Regions from separate parts of the Saccharopolyspora sp. NPDC000359 genome, predicted to be linked through region 3. Evidence: riboswitches for the same ligand, from Rfam matches in the RefSeq annotation. Region 3 holds a riboswitch; each other region holds the start of a gene.
The links. Region 3 has a riboswitch for glycine ahead of gcvH (glycine cleavage system protein GcvH). Riboswitches for the same ligand answer to the same signal wherever they lie in the genome.
Positions count from the first base shown of each region.

Region 1: linked by a shared signal. The riboswitch ahead of gcvP (aminomethyl-transferring glycine dehydrogenase) and the one ahead of gcvH (glycine cleavage system protein GcvH) in region 3 are both predicted to bind glycine.
Region 2: linked by a shared signal. The riboswitch ahead of gcvT (glycine cleavage system aminomethyltransferase GcvT) and the one ahead of gcvH (glycine cleavage system protein GcvH) in region 3 are both predicted to bind glycine.

Region 1 covers NZ_JBEPDU010000031.1:67,622-70,889, reverse strand. The annotation lists gene gcvP (aminomethyl-transferring glycine dehydrogenase) at 1-1,993, opposite strand, end outside; glycine riboswitch at 2,169-2,271, opposite strand; gene ABT324_RS20375 (MerR family transcriptional regulator) at 2,360-2,929, opposite strand; gene ABT324_RS20370 (bifunctional nuclease family protein) at 3,199-3,268, opposite strand, start outside.
Region 2 covers NZ_JBEPDU010000042.1:10,391-13,658, reverse strand. The annotation lists gene glyA (serine hydroxymethyltransferase) at 1-1,063, opposite strand, end outside; gene gcvT (glycine cleavage system aminomethyltransferase GcvT) at 1,088-2,191, opposite strand; glycine riboswitch at 2,309-2,408, opposite strand; glycine riboswitch at 2,409-2,506, opposite strand; gene ABT324_RS24590 (TetR/AcrR family transcriptional regulator) at 2,616-3,254, opposite strand.
Region 3 covers NZ_JBEPDU010000001.1:65,814-69,081, forward strand. The annotation lists gene ABT324_RS00310 (PucR family transcriptional regulator) at 1-1,226, opposite strand, end outside; glycine riboswitch at 1,425-1,520, shown strand; glycine riboswitch at 1,521-1,618, shown strand; gene gcvH (glycine cleavage system protein GcvH) at 1,673-2,044, shown strand; gene ABT324_RS00320 (L-serine ammonia-lyase) at 2,074-3,268, shown strand, end outside.

The sequences.
Region 1 (3,268 bases), on a different contig from region 3:
CCCGCACGGTGTCCTCGTAGACGCCGTGCGTGGACGGGTAGGTGATCATGATCGCGGCGAGGTCGTCGGCGTGCTCGGCGACCAGCTCGCGCAGGTGCTCCAGCTGGATGTTGCCCTGCTCGTCGCAACGCACCACGATCACGCGCATCCCGGCCATCACCGCGCTGGCGGCGTTGGTGCCGTGCGCGCTCGCCGGGATCAGGCACACGTCGCGGTCGGTCTCACCACGGCTGCGGTGGTAGGCGCGGATGGCCAGCAGGCCGGCGAACTCGCCCTGGCTGCCGGCGTTGGGCTGCAGACTCACCGCGTCGTAGCCGGTGACCTCGGCCAACCAGGTCTCCAGGTCCCCGACCAGCGACAGCAGCCCCTCAGCGTCCTGGGCGGGCGCGAACGGGTGCAGCGACCCGAACTCCGGCCAGGTGATCGGCTCCATCTCGGCGGTCGCGTTGAGCTTCATGGTGCACGACCCCAGCGGGATCATGCTGCGGTCCAGCGCGATGTCCTTGTCCGACAGCTGCCGCAGGTAGCGCAGCAGCGAGGTCTCCGAGTGGTGGGTGTGGAACACCGGGTGCGCCAGGTACTCGGAGGTGCGCCGCAGCGCGGTCGGCAGCGCGTCGGGGGTCTGCGCGTCCAGCTCGTCGACGTCCAGGCCCTCGACGCCGAAGGCCTGCCACACGGTGGCCAGGTGGGCGCGGGTGGTGGTCTCGTCGCAGCTGACGCCCACGTGGTCGGCGTCGACGCGGCGCAGGTTGATGCCGCCGCGGCGCGCGGCGGCCACGACCTCGTCGGCCCGGCCCGGCACCTTCGCCACGATCGTGTCGAAGAACTCCTGGTGCAGCACCTCGACGCCGCCGCGCCGCAGCTGCTCGGCCAGCACAGCCGCCATCCGGTGCGCGCGGGTCGCGATCGCCCGCAGCCCGGCCGGGCCGTGGTACACCGCGTACATCGACGCCACCACCGCCAGCAGCACCTGCGCGGTGCAGATGTTGCTGGTGGCCTTCTCGCGGCGGATGTGCTGCTCGCGGGTCTGCAGCGCGAGCCGGTAGGCCTTGTTGCCGTCGGCGTCGACGCTCACCCCGACCAGCCGACCGGGCAGCTGCCGCTCCAGGCCCTTGGCCACCGCCATGAACCCGGCGTGCGGGCCACCGAAGCCCATCGGCACGCCGAAGCGCTGGGTGTTGCCCACGACCACGTCCGCGCCGATCTCACCGGGCGCGCGCAGCAGCGTCAGCGCGAGCAGGTCGGCCGCGACCACGACCTTCGCCCCGCGCTCGTGCGCCTCGGCGATGAGCGCCTCGTGGTCGCGCACCGCACCCGAGGCACCCGGGTAGGACAGCAGCGCGCCGAAGAACTCGCCCTCGGGCAGGCCCTGCGACAGGTCGGCGACGACGACCTCGATGCCCAGCGGCTCGGCGCGGGTCTGGATGACCGCGGTGCTCTGCGGGAGGGTGTCGGCGTCCACCAGGAACCGCGGCGACTTGGACTTCCCGGCCCGGCGCACCAGCGTCATGCCCTCGGCCGCGGCGGTCGCCTCGTCCAGCATCGACGCGTTGGCCACCTGCATCCCGGCCAGGTCGGCCACCATCGTCTGGAAGTTCAGCAGCGCCTCCAGGCGGCCCTGCGAGATCTCCGGCTGGTACGGCGTGTAGGCGGTGTACCAGGCCGGGTTCTCCAGCACGTTGCGCAGGATGACCGGCGGGGTCGTGGTGCCGTAGTAGCCGAGCCCGATCATCTCGGTGTGCGGGTGGCAGCGGCGCGCGAGCTTGCGCAGCTCGGCCAGCGCCGCCGCTTCGGTGGCCGGTTCCGGCAGCGCCAGCCGCAGGTCGTCCTCGCGAATGGCGTCCGGCACCGCGCTGCGGCCCAGCTCCTCCAACGAGCCCACGCCGATCACGTCGAGCATGTGGGCCAGTTCCGCCGGGGCCGGGCCGACGTGCCGGTCGGCGAACGGCGTGCCGTGCTCCAGAGCTGCCAGGGGAATGCGGTCGTCGGTCATCGCCAAACCTCAATCATCGCGGCGAACAGGGGTGGCAGTGCAGCGGCGGCTGCGCTTGCTCTCCCCCTCTGTCACTGTCCGCGAAGCGAACGCCTGAGAGCTTCACCCGGGGTCCGGGCTTGCACCGTCGGCGGGGTGGCACCACACCAGTGGTACCCCCTCTTTCCAGAGGTATCTCGCCCGCGCGGTCCAGGTGGCCTGAGAGGTTGTCGGGGAGGGTTGCTCCTTCGGCGCCGACCACGGCTGGGCGCCGGGCCGGACTCTCCCGCACGGGGTCGGCGATGGGTGGCAGCCTACCCGATCAGACCACCCCCGCGAACCGCTGATGCGAGGTGCGGCACACTGCCGCAACCACCGACCGACCGGTCAGCCGGTCTCGGCCTGCCGGTCCCGGCGGCGCCGGGACAGCTCGTCCTCGGCCTGCACCACCTCACCGCCGTCGGCCCGCTCGGCCGGGAACTCGTGGATGGTGCCGCTGATCTCGCGCATCGCACCGCTGACGGCGATGCCGAACACCCCCTGGCCGCCCTGCAGCAGGTCGACCACCTCCTCGGCAGAGGTGCACTCGTAGACCGTCGTCCCGTCGCTGAACAGCGTCAACCGGGCCAGGTCCTGCACGCCGCGGTTGCGCAGGTGCTCGACCGCGACCCGGATGTTGTGCAGCGACACCCCAGTGTCCAGCAGCCGCTTGACCACCTTGAGCACCAGGATGTCCTTGAACGAGTACAGCCGCTGCGAACCGGAACCGGCCGCCCCGCGGATCGACGGGCCGACCAGCTTGGTGCGCGCCCAGTAGTCCAGCTGGCGGTAGGTGATGCCAGCGATCTGGCAGGCGGCCGGTCCCCGGTAGCCGACCAGCTCGTCCGGCAGCGAGGCGTCTGGGAACAGACCACCCTGCTCCGCGGCAGCATCCCCGTTGGACGCTTCCTCGACCACGCCTGCCTCCCCTCGTCCGGCTTGTCGCCGACGACGATCACCAGCGCCCGAATCGGTTCGATCAGGGCCGCGAACACCCCGCCGACCGCGGTCGGCAGCACCGCCGCACCGGCAGTTCACCCGCTGAATCACACCGGGGCGATTTCGCGCAACTCGACGGTATGCCTGCCTCGCGGGGAGGTCAACGCGACGCGCGGGCGCCGGACGACCCGGCCCCCGCCTGCAGGCGCAAGCGGGGGCCGGGATTGCTCCAACCGGGTCGCGGACCGCTACGTGTCCGCGCCGCGGAAGTCCTCGGGCGAGACGGAGTCGAGGAACTCGCGGAACTTCTCCACCTCG
Region 2 (3,268 bases), on a different contig from region 3:
CGTTGCGGTTGACCGTGATGCCGATCTCGTGCAGCCGGTCCTCGGCCTGCTTGCCGTCCAGCTCGGAGTTGCGCAGGTCCACCAGCACCAGGTGCACGTCGGTGCCGCCGGAGACCAGCTGCACACCGGCCTCCTTGGCGTCGGCGGCCGACAGCCGCTCGGCCAGGACCTGGGCGCCCTCGACGGTCCGGCGCTGCCGGTCCTTGAACTCCTCGCCAGCGGCGACCTTGAACGCCACCGCCTTGCCCGCGATCACGTGCTCCAGCGGCCCACCCTGCTGACCGGGGAACACCGCGGAGTTGAACTTCTTGGTGAACTCCTCGTCGGAGGACAGGATCACGCCACCGCGCGGACCGCCCAGGGTCTTGTGCGTGGTGGTGGTGACGACGTGGGCGTGCGGCACCGGGTTCGGGTGCAGGCCCGCGGCGACCAGCCCGGCGAAGTGCGCCATGTCCACCATCAGGTAGGCGCCGACCTCGTCGGCGATCTCCCGGAACCGCTTGAAGTCCAGCTGCCGCGGGTAGGCCGACCACCCGGCGATGATCAGCTGCGGCTTGTTCTCCCGCGCCAGCCGGGCGACCTCGTCCATGTCGACGCGGTGGTCGTCCTCGCGCACGTGGTAGGGCACCACGTTGTAGAGCTTGCCGGAGAAGTTGATCCGCATCCCGTGGGTCAGGTGACCGCCGTGGGCCAGGTCCAGGCCCATGATGGTGTCACCCGGCTTGAGCAGCGCGAACATCGCCGCGGCGTTGGCCTGCGCGCCCGAGTGCGGCTGCACGTTGGCGAACGAGGCGCCGAACAGCTCCTTGATCCGGTCGATGGCCAGCTGCTCGACGACGTCGACGTGCTCGCAGCCGCCGTAGTAACGGCGCCCCGGGTAGCCCTCGGCGTACTTGTTGGTCAGCACCGAGCCCTGCGCCTCCAGCACGGCCTGCGGCGCGAAGTTCTCCGACGCGATCATCTCCAGCGTGGTCTGCTGGCGGTTGAGCTCGGCGCCGACGGCCGCCGCCACCTCTGGGTCCACCGCGGCCAGCTTGTCGTTGAACAGGTCCGGTGTCGACATGGTGTTGCCTCCTGTGTGCATCTCTCAGGCGTTGCGGCGGTAGAACGGCAGCTCGACGACCTGCACCGCGACGGCCTTGCCGCGGATGTCGACCTGCAGCTGGGTGCCGGGTTCGCTGTGCTCGCGGTCCACGTAGGCCAGTCCGATCGGGTGGCCCAAGGTCGGGGACGGGGCGCCGCTGGTCACCACGCCGATCTCGGAGCCCTCGGCGTCCAGCACCCGGTAGCCGTGGCGGGGCGCGCGGCGCTGGTCGGTGCTCAGCCCGACCAGGGTGCGCTCGGTGGGCTTCTCCGCGGCAGCCGCCAGCGCTTCCTTGCCGACGAAGTCGCCGGGCTTGTCGAGCTTGACCACCCGGCCGAGGTTCGCGTGGTACGGCGTGAGGTCGGCGGAGAGCTCGTTGCCGTACAGCGGCATCCCGGCCTCCAGGCGCAGCGTGTCGCGGCAGGACAGCCCGGTGGGCTGCAGGCCGTGCTGCGCGCCCGACTCGGTCAGCGCCTGCCACACGGCCTCGGCGTCGCCCGGCGCGGTGAACAGCTCGAAGCCGTCCTCGCCGGTGTAGCCGGTGCGCGCCAGCAGCACGTCCTTGCCCGCGACCTGCGTCCGGTAACCCGCGTAGTACTTGACGCCGGAGAGGTCGGTGTCGGTCAGCGGCGCGAGAATCGCCACCGCGTTCGGGCCCTGCACCGCGATCAGCGCGTAGTCGTCGGAGACGTCCTCGTGCTGGGCGTCGAAGCCGCTGACCCGGTCGGCGAGCTCGGCGGAGACCACGGCGGCGTTCGCGGCGTTGGCCACCACCAGGAACTCCTGCTCGTCGAGGCGGTAGACGATCAGGTCGTCCAGCACGCCACCGGCCGGGTTGCAGATCATGGTGTAGCGGGCGCGGCCGGGGGTGATCGCGGAGGCGTTGGCGACCAGCGCGTGGTCGAGCGCCTCGGCGGCCTGCGGGCCGCTGATCCGGATCTCGCCCATGTGGGTCAGGTCGAACAGGCCCGCGGCGGTGCGCACCGCGTTGTGCTCCGCGGTGTCACCGGAGTAGCGCAGCGGCATCTGCCAGCCGGCGAACTCGGTGAAGGTGGCTCCGAGCGCTTCGTGGACGTGGTGCAAGGGCGTCCGTCGTGGCGACGACATGGTGTGGGACTCCTCCTGGTGGGCGCCGGTCGGCAGTCGAGGGCCGGTCAGCTCACTGCGCCCAACCTTATCGGGGGCACCTCGACCCCGACCTGCGCGGGCTTGCGCTGGTCGGGCGGTCTCCCCGGAGTCATTGGCCTGAGAGTTTCGCCACCCCGCGGGGGTGGCTTGCACCGTGGGCGAGAAGCGGGTGCTCCTGCTTTTCTCCGTGATCGCCTGGTGCCGCGCGGTGCCGGTGCCTGAGAGTTTGCTGGGGAGTATTGCTCCTTCGGCGCCCCGGTCCCGGTGGGCCGGAGTCTCTCCCGCACGACGTCGTAGGCGCTGTATTCGGTTCTGCGCCTTGGACGCTACGAACCCCCGGTGACCCACGTCAACCGGACGGGCGAGTGATCTCGTGCAGGCTTGCCCGGACTTCTGAACAGGTTCAGGTCGTTCGCGTGGTGTCCAGGGCCTGGTACTGCTTGCGGAGGCCGTCGATGAGGGCTTCGAGGGCCAGTTCGAAGCTGGCCTCGTCGATCTCCGCCGCGTGCTCGCGCAGCAGGTGGGCCCTGTTCAGGTGGGGGAAGCGGTCGTCGTAGAGGTCCGCGTCGTCCGGGAAGCCACCGCTGAACGAGCCCATCGCCGAGCCCACCACCAGGTACTTCGTCGAGGCGCCGATCATGGTGGCGTAGCGCTGCGGCCAGCCCGCGCGGGTCAGGCCGCCGTGCACCGCGTCCGCCCGGCGCAGGGCGTTCTCGCGGCGGGCCGGGCCGTAGGCCAGGAACGGCACCAGGTTCGGGTGGGCGACCAGGGCCGCGCGGTAGGAGCGGGCCCAGGTGCGCAGGCCCCTCGTCCAGTCCTGGTCGAAACCGGCGACGTCCACCGCGGCCATCACGTCGTCGGCGATCTCGTGCAGCAAATCTTCCTTGGTCGAGACGTGGTTGTACAGCGAGGCCGCGCGCACCCCGAGCCGTTCCGCGAGGCGGCGCATGGACAGCGCCTCCAGGCCGTCGGCGTCGATGATCTCCAGCCCGACGCGGCGGATGCGTTCCGGTGACAACCGGGGAGTGGTCGGTCTGGGCACGTCTTCTCCTCGTC
Region 3 (3,268 bases):
GCCACCCGTTCCTGCAGGTGCCCGGTGCGCAGCAGGCTCACGAGCTCTTCGGCCTGCGACCGCGACTGGGGCAGCTCGGCGACCGCCACGGCTGTGCCCACCGCGATCAGCGGTCGCGGCGACATGTCGTGCGAGGCGAGCGCGGTGCGCAGTTCCTGCCAGCCGCCGCGGTCGCGGTCCGGCACCACCGCGTAGAGCATGGCACCGATCTCGGTGACCAGCGGTCGGCGCCCGATCCCGCGGGTGATCCACTCCCACAGCGCCAGCCGGTGCCCCTCGGCGGGCCCGTCCGAAGCGGGCATCTCGATCGCGATCACCCGGTGCAGCTCGTTCGGGACCGCCAGTTCGTTGGCCGCGACCCGCCAGCCCTCGCCGCCGTCCAGCAGCAGCCGCACCTGCTCCGCGCTGTGCCGCCGCTCGGCGTCCGCGACGGCCCGCCAGCGGAGCAGCTGCAGCGCCACCAGGGGAGCGGTGTCGGCGAACGCCGTCGCGCGTTCGTCGGAGACCTGGTCGGGCACCACCGCCCACATCGAACCGAGCAGTTCACCGCCCATCCTGATCGGCACCACCAGCCGGGGCAGCGTGCCGTCCTGCTGGGCGGGAACGAAGATCGCCGAACTGCCCTTGCTGAGCTTGCGGAACGTGCCGCGCGCCCGGAACTTGGCGAGCACGTCGTCGGGCTGCCTGCGGCCCATGATCGTCGAGACGCGCGCGGGGTCGGTGAGGTCCTGCCGGGCCGAGTAGGCGAGCACCTGGGAGTGCGCGTCCTCGATGGTGACCGGGGCGTCCACCACGTCGGCCACCGCGTCGGCGAGCCGGAACAGGTCGCCGACCCCGGTGCTGCGCGCGTCCGCCTCGTCGAAGTCGGTCCGGGCCAGCGCCGCCCGGATCAACCAGACCAGCTGGGCCCACGCGGTCTCCGGCCGGACCTCGACCAGGGCGACGTCCGCCTCCTCGGCTGCCGCGGTGATGTGCTCGTCGGCGGCGACCGGCGGCTTCAACAGCACCGCCGCCGCACCCAGGTCGCCGCAGGTGCGCACCAGTGCCGCCGCGTGCTCGCGGTCCGCGACCGCCACGCCCAGCACCAGGTCGCCGTCGACCACCGCCGGGTGCTGGTCGGGTTCGGCGATGACGACGTCGCCGACGCACGTGGTCGACTCCGGGACGACCACCGCGCGCAGCAGGGTCGGCCCAACCCGGTCGACCAGTGCCCGGACGTCCAGCATCACCGGCCTCCTGAAACTCGTCCTTCGCCACCCGCCGGAGGTCATGCCCGAGCCAGGGGACCCGGCGCGCGGGAGGGCGGCCACGCTGAGCGGGTTCGCCGGAAGCGCCGCCTGGTCGCGGACCGGGGGTGGGCATTGTGGCACCAGAGCGGGCCCGTTTATCGTTGCTGAGCACGTAGACAATCGCATACCGGCCGTCGACCCCGTGCGGGAGAGACCTCGCACCAGGTGCGGGGCGCCGAAGGAGCAAGACTCCCCACAAAACTCTCAGGCACCCATGACCGTTCGGGCGAGGCAACTCTGGAAAGCGCGCGTCGCAGTGGACGCGCCACCCACGGTGCAAGCCGCTGATCCGCGGCGAAGCTCTCAGGTACCGAAACAGAGGGGGAGGCCCAGCACATTCCGGGCGCACCCGCGCCCTCCAGACCGCTTTGGAGCCTCCCACCATGTCCCTGCCGGAGAACCTGCGCTACACCGAAGAGCACGAGTGGATCGAGGACCGCGACGACGTGGTCCGCATCGGCATCACCCAGCACGCCGCGGAGGCGCTGGGCGACATCGTCTTCGTGCAGCTGCCCGAGGTCGGCGAGCAGATCGAGGCCGGTCAGACCTGCGGTGAGCTGGAGTCCACCAAGTCCGTCAGCGACCTGTTCGCGCCGGTCACCGGTGAGGTCGTCGCGATCAACGACTCCGTCGTGGACGACCCCGCGCTGGTCAACGCGGAGCCGTTCGGCGGGGGCTGGCTGCTGGAGGTGCGCGCCACCGCGACCGGTGCTGTGCTCACGGCAGAGCAGTACGCCGGACTGATCGAGCAGTAGCCGGAGCCGGGCAGCAGCGGAGGCGATCAATGGCGATCAGTGTCTTCGACCTGTTCTCAGTGGGCATCGGACCGTCCAGTTCGCACACCGTGGGCCCGATGCGGGCGGCCAAGCGATTCGCGCGACGACTGCGTGACGCGGGCCGGTTGCCGCAGGTCACGCGGATCAAGGCGGAGCTGTTCGGTTCGTTGGGGGCGACCGGGCACGGGCACGGCAGCCCGAAGGCGGTGCTGCTGGGCCTGGAGGGCCACAGCCCGGAGGTCGTCGATCCGGCCGCGGTGGCGGACCGGGTCACCGAGATCAGCACGACGGGCCGGTTGCGGCTGGACGGTGCGCACGAGATCCGGTTCAGCGTGGACCGCGACCTGGTGATGCACCGCCGCAGGTCGCTGCCGGTGCACCCGAACGGGATGCGGTTCACCGCGTTCACCGGGGACGTCGTCCTGGACAGTGCCGAGTACTACTCGGTCGGCGGAGGTTTCGTCGTCGACGAGGACGCGACCGGCGCCGACCGGATCAAGCCGGACGAGACCGAGGTGCGGTTGCCGTTCCGCACGGGTGCGGAACTCCTCGAGCGCACGGCGGAGTCCGGGTTGTCCATCAGCGGTGTCATGCTGGCCAACGAGCTGTCGTGGCGCGGCGAGGACGCGGTCCGCAAGGAACTGCTGGAGATCTGGCAGGTGATGCGGGAGTGCGTGGACAACGGCTGCCGCAACACCGGCGAGCTGCCGGGCGGGCTGAAGGTCAAGCGGCGCGCGGCGGAGCTGGCTGCGTCGCTGACCGGTCAGGATGATCCGCTGGAGTGGGTCACCCTGTTCGCGCTGGCCGTCAACGAGGAGAACGCGGCCGGTGGCCGGGTGGTGACCGCCCCGACCAACGGGGCGGCGGGCATCGTCCCGGCGGTGCTGCACTACTACACCCGCTTCGTGCCCGGTGCCGACGACGACGGTGTGGTGCGTTTCCTGCTCGCGGCGGGTGCGGTCGGGGTGTTGTTCAAGGAGAACGCCTCGATCTCCGGTGCCGAGGTCGGGTGCCAAGGCGAGGTCGGCTCGGCGTGCTCGATGGCCGCTGCCGGGCTGGCGGAGGTTCTCGGCGGGACGCCGCGCCAGGTGGAGAACGCCGCCGAGATCGCGATGGAGCACAACCTCGGGCTCACCTGCGACCCGATCGGCGGCTTGGTGCAGATCCCGTGCATCGAGCGCAACGCGGTGGCCTCGGTCAAGG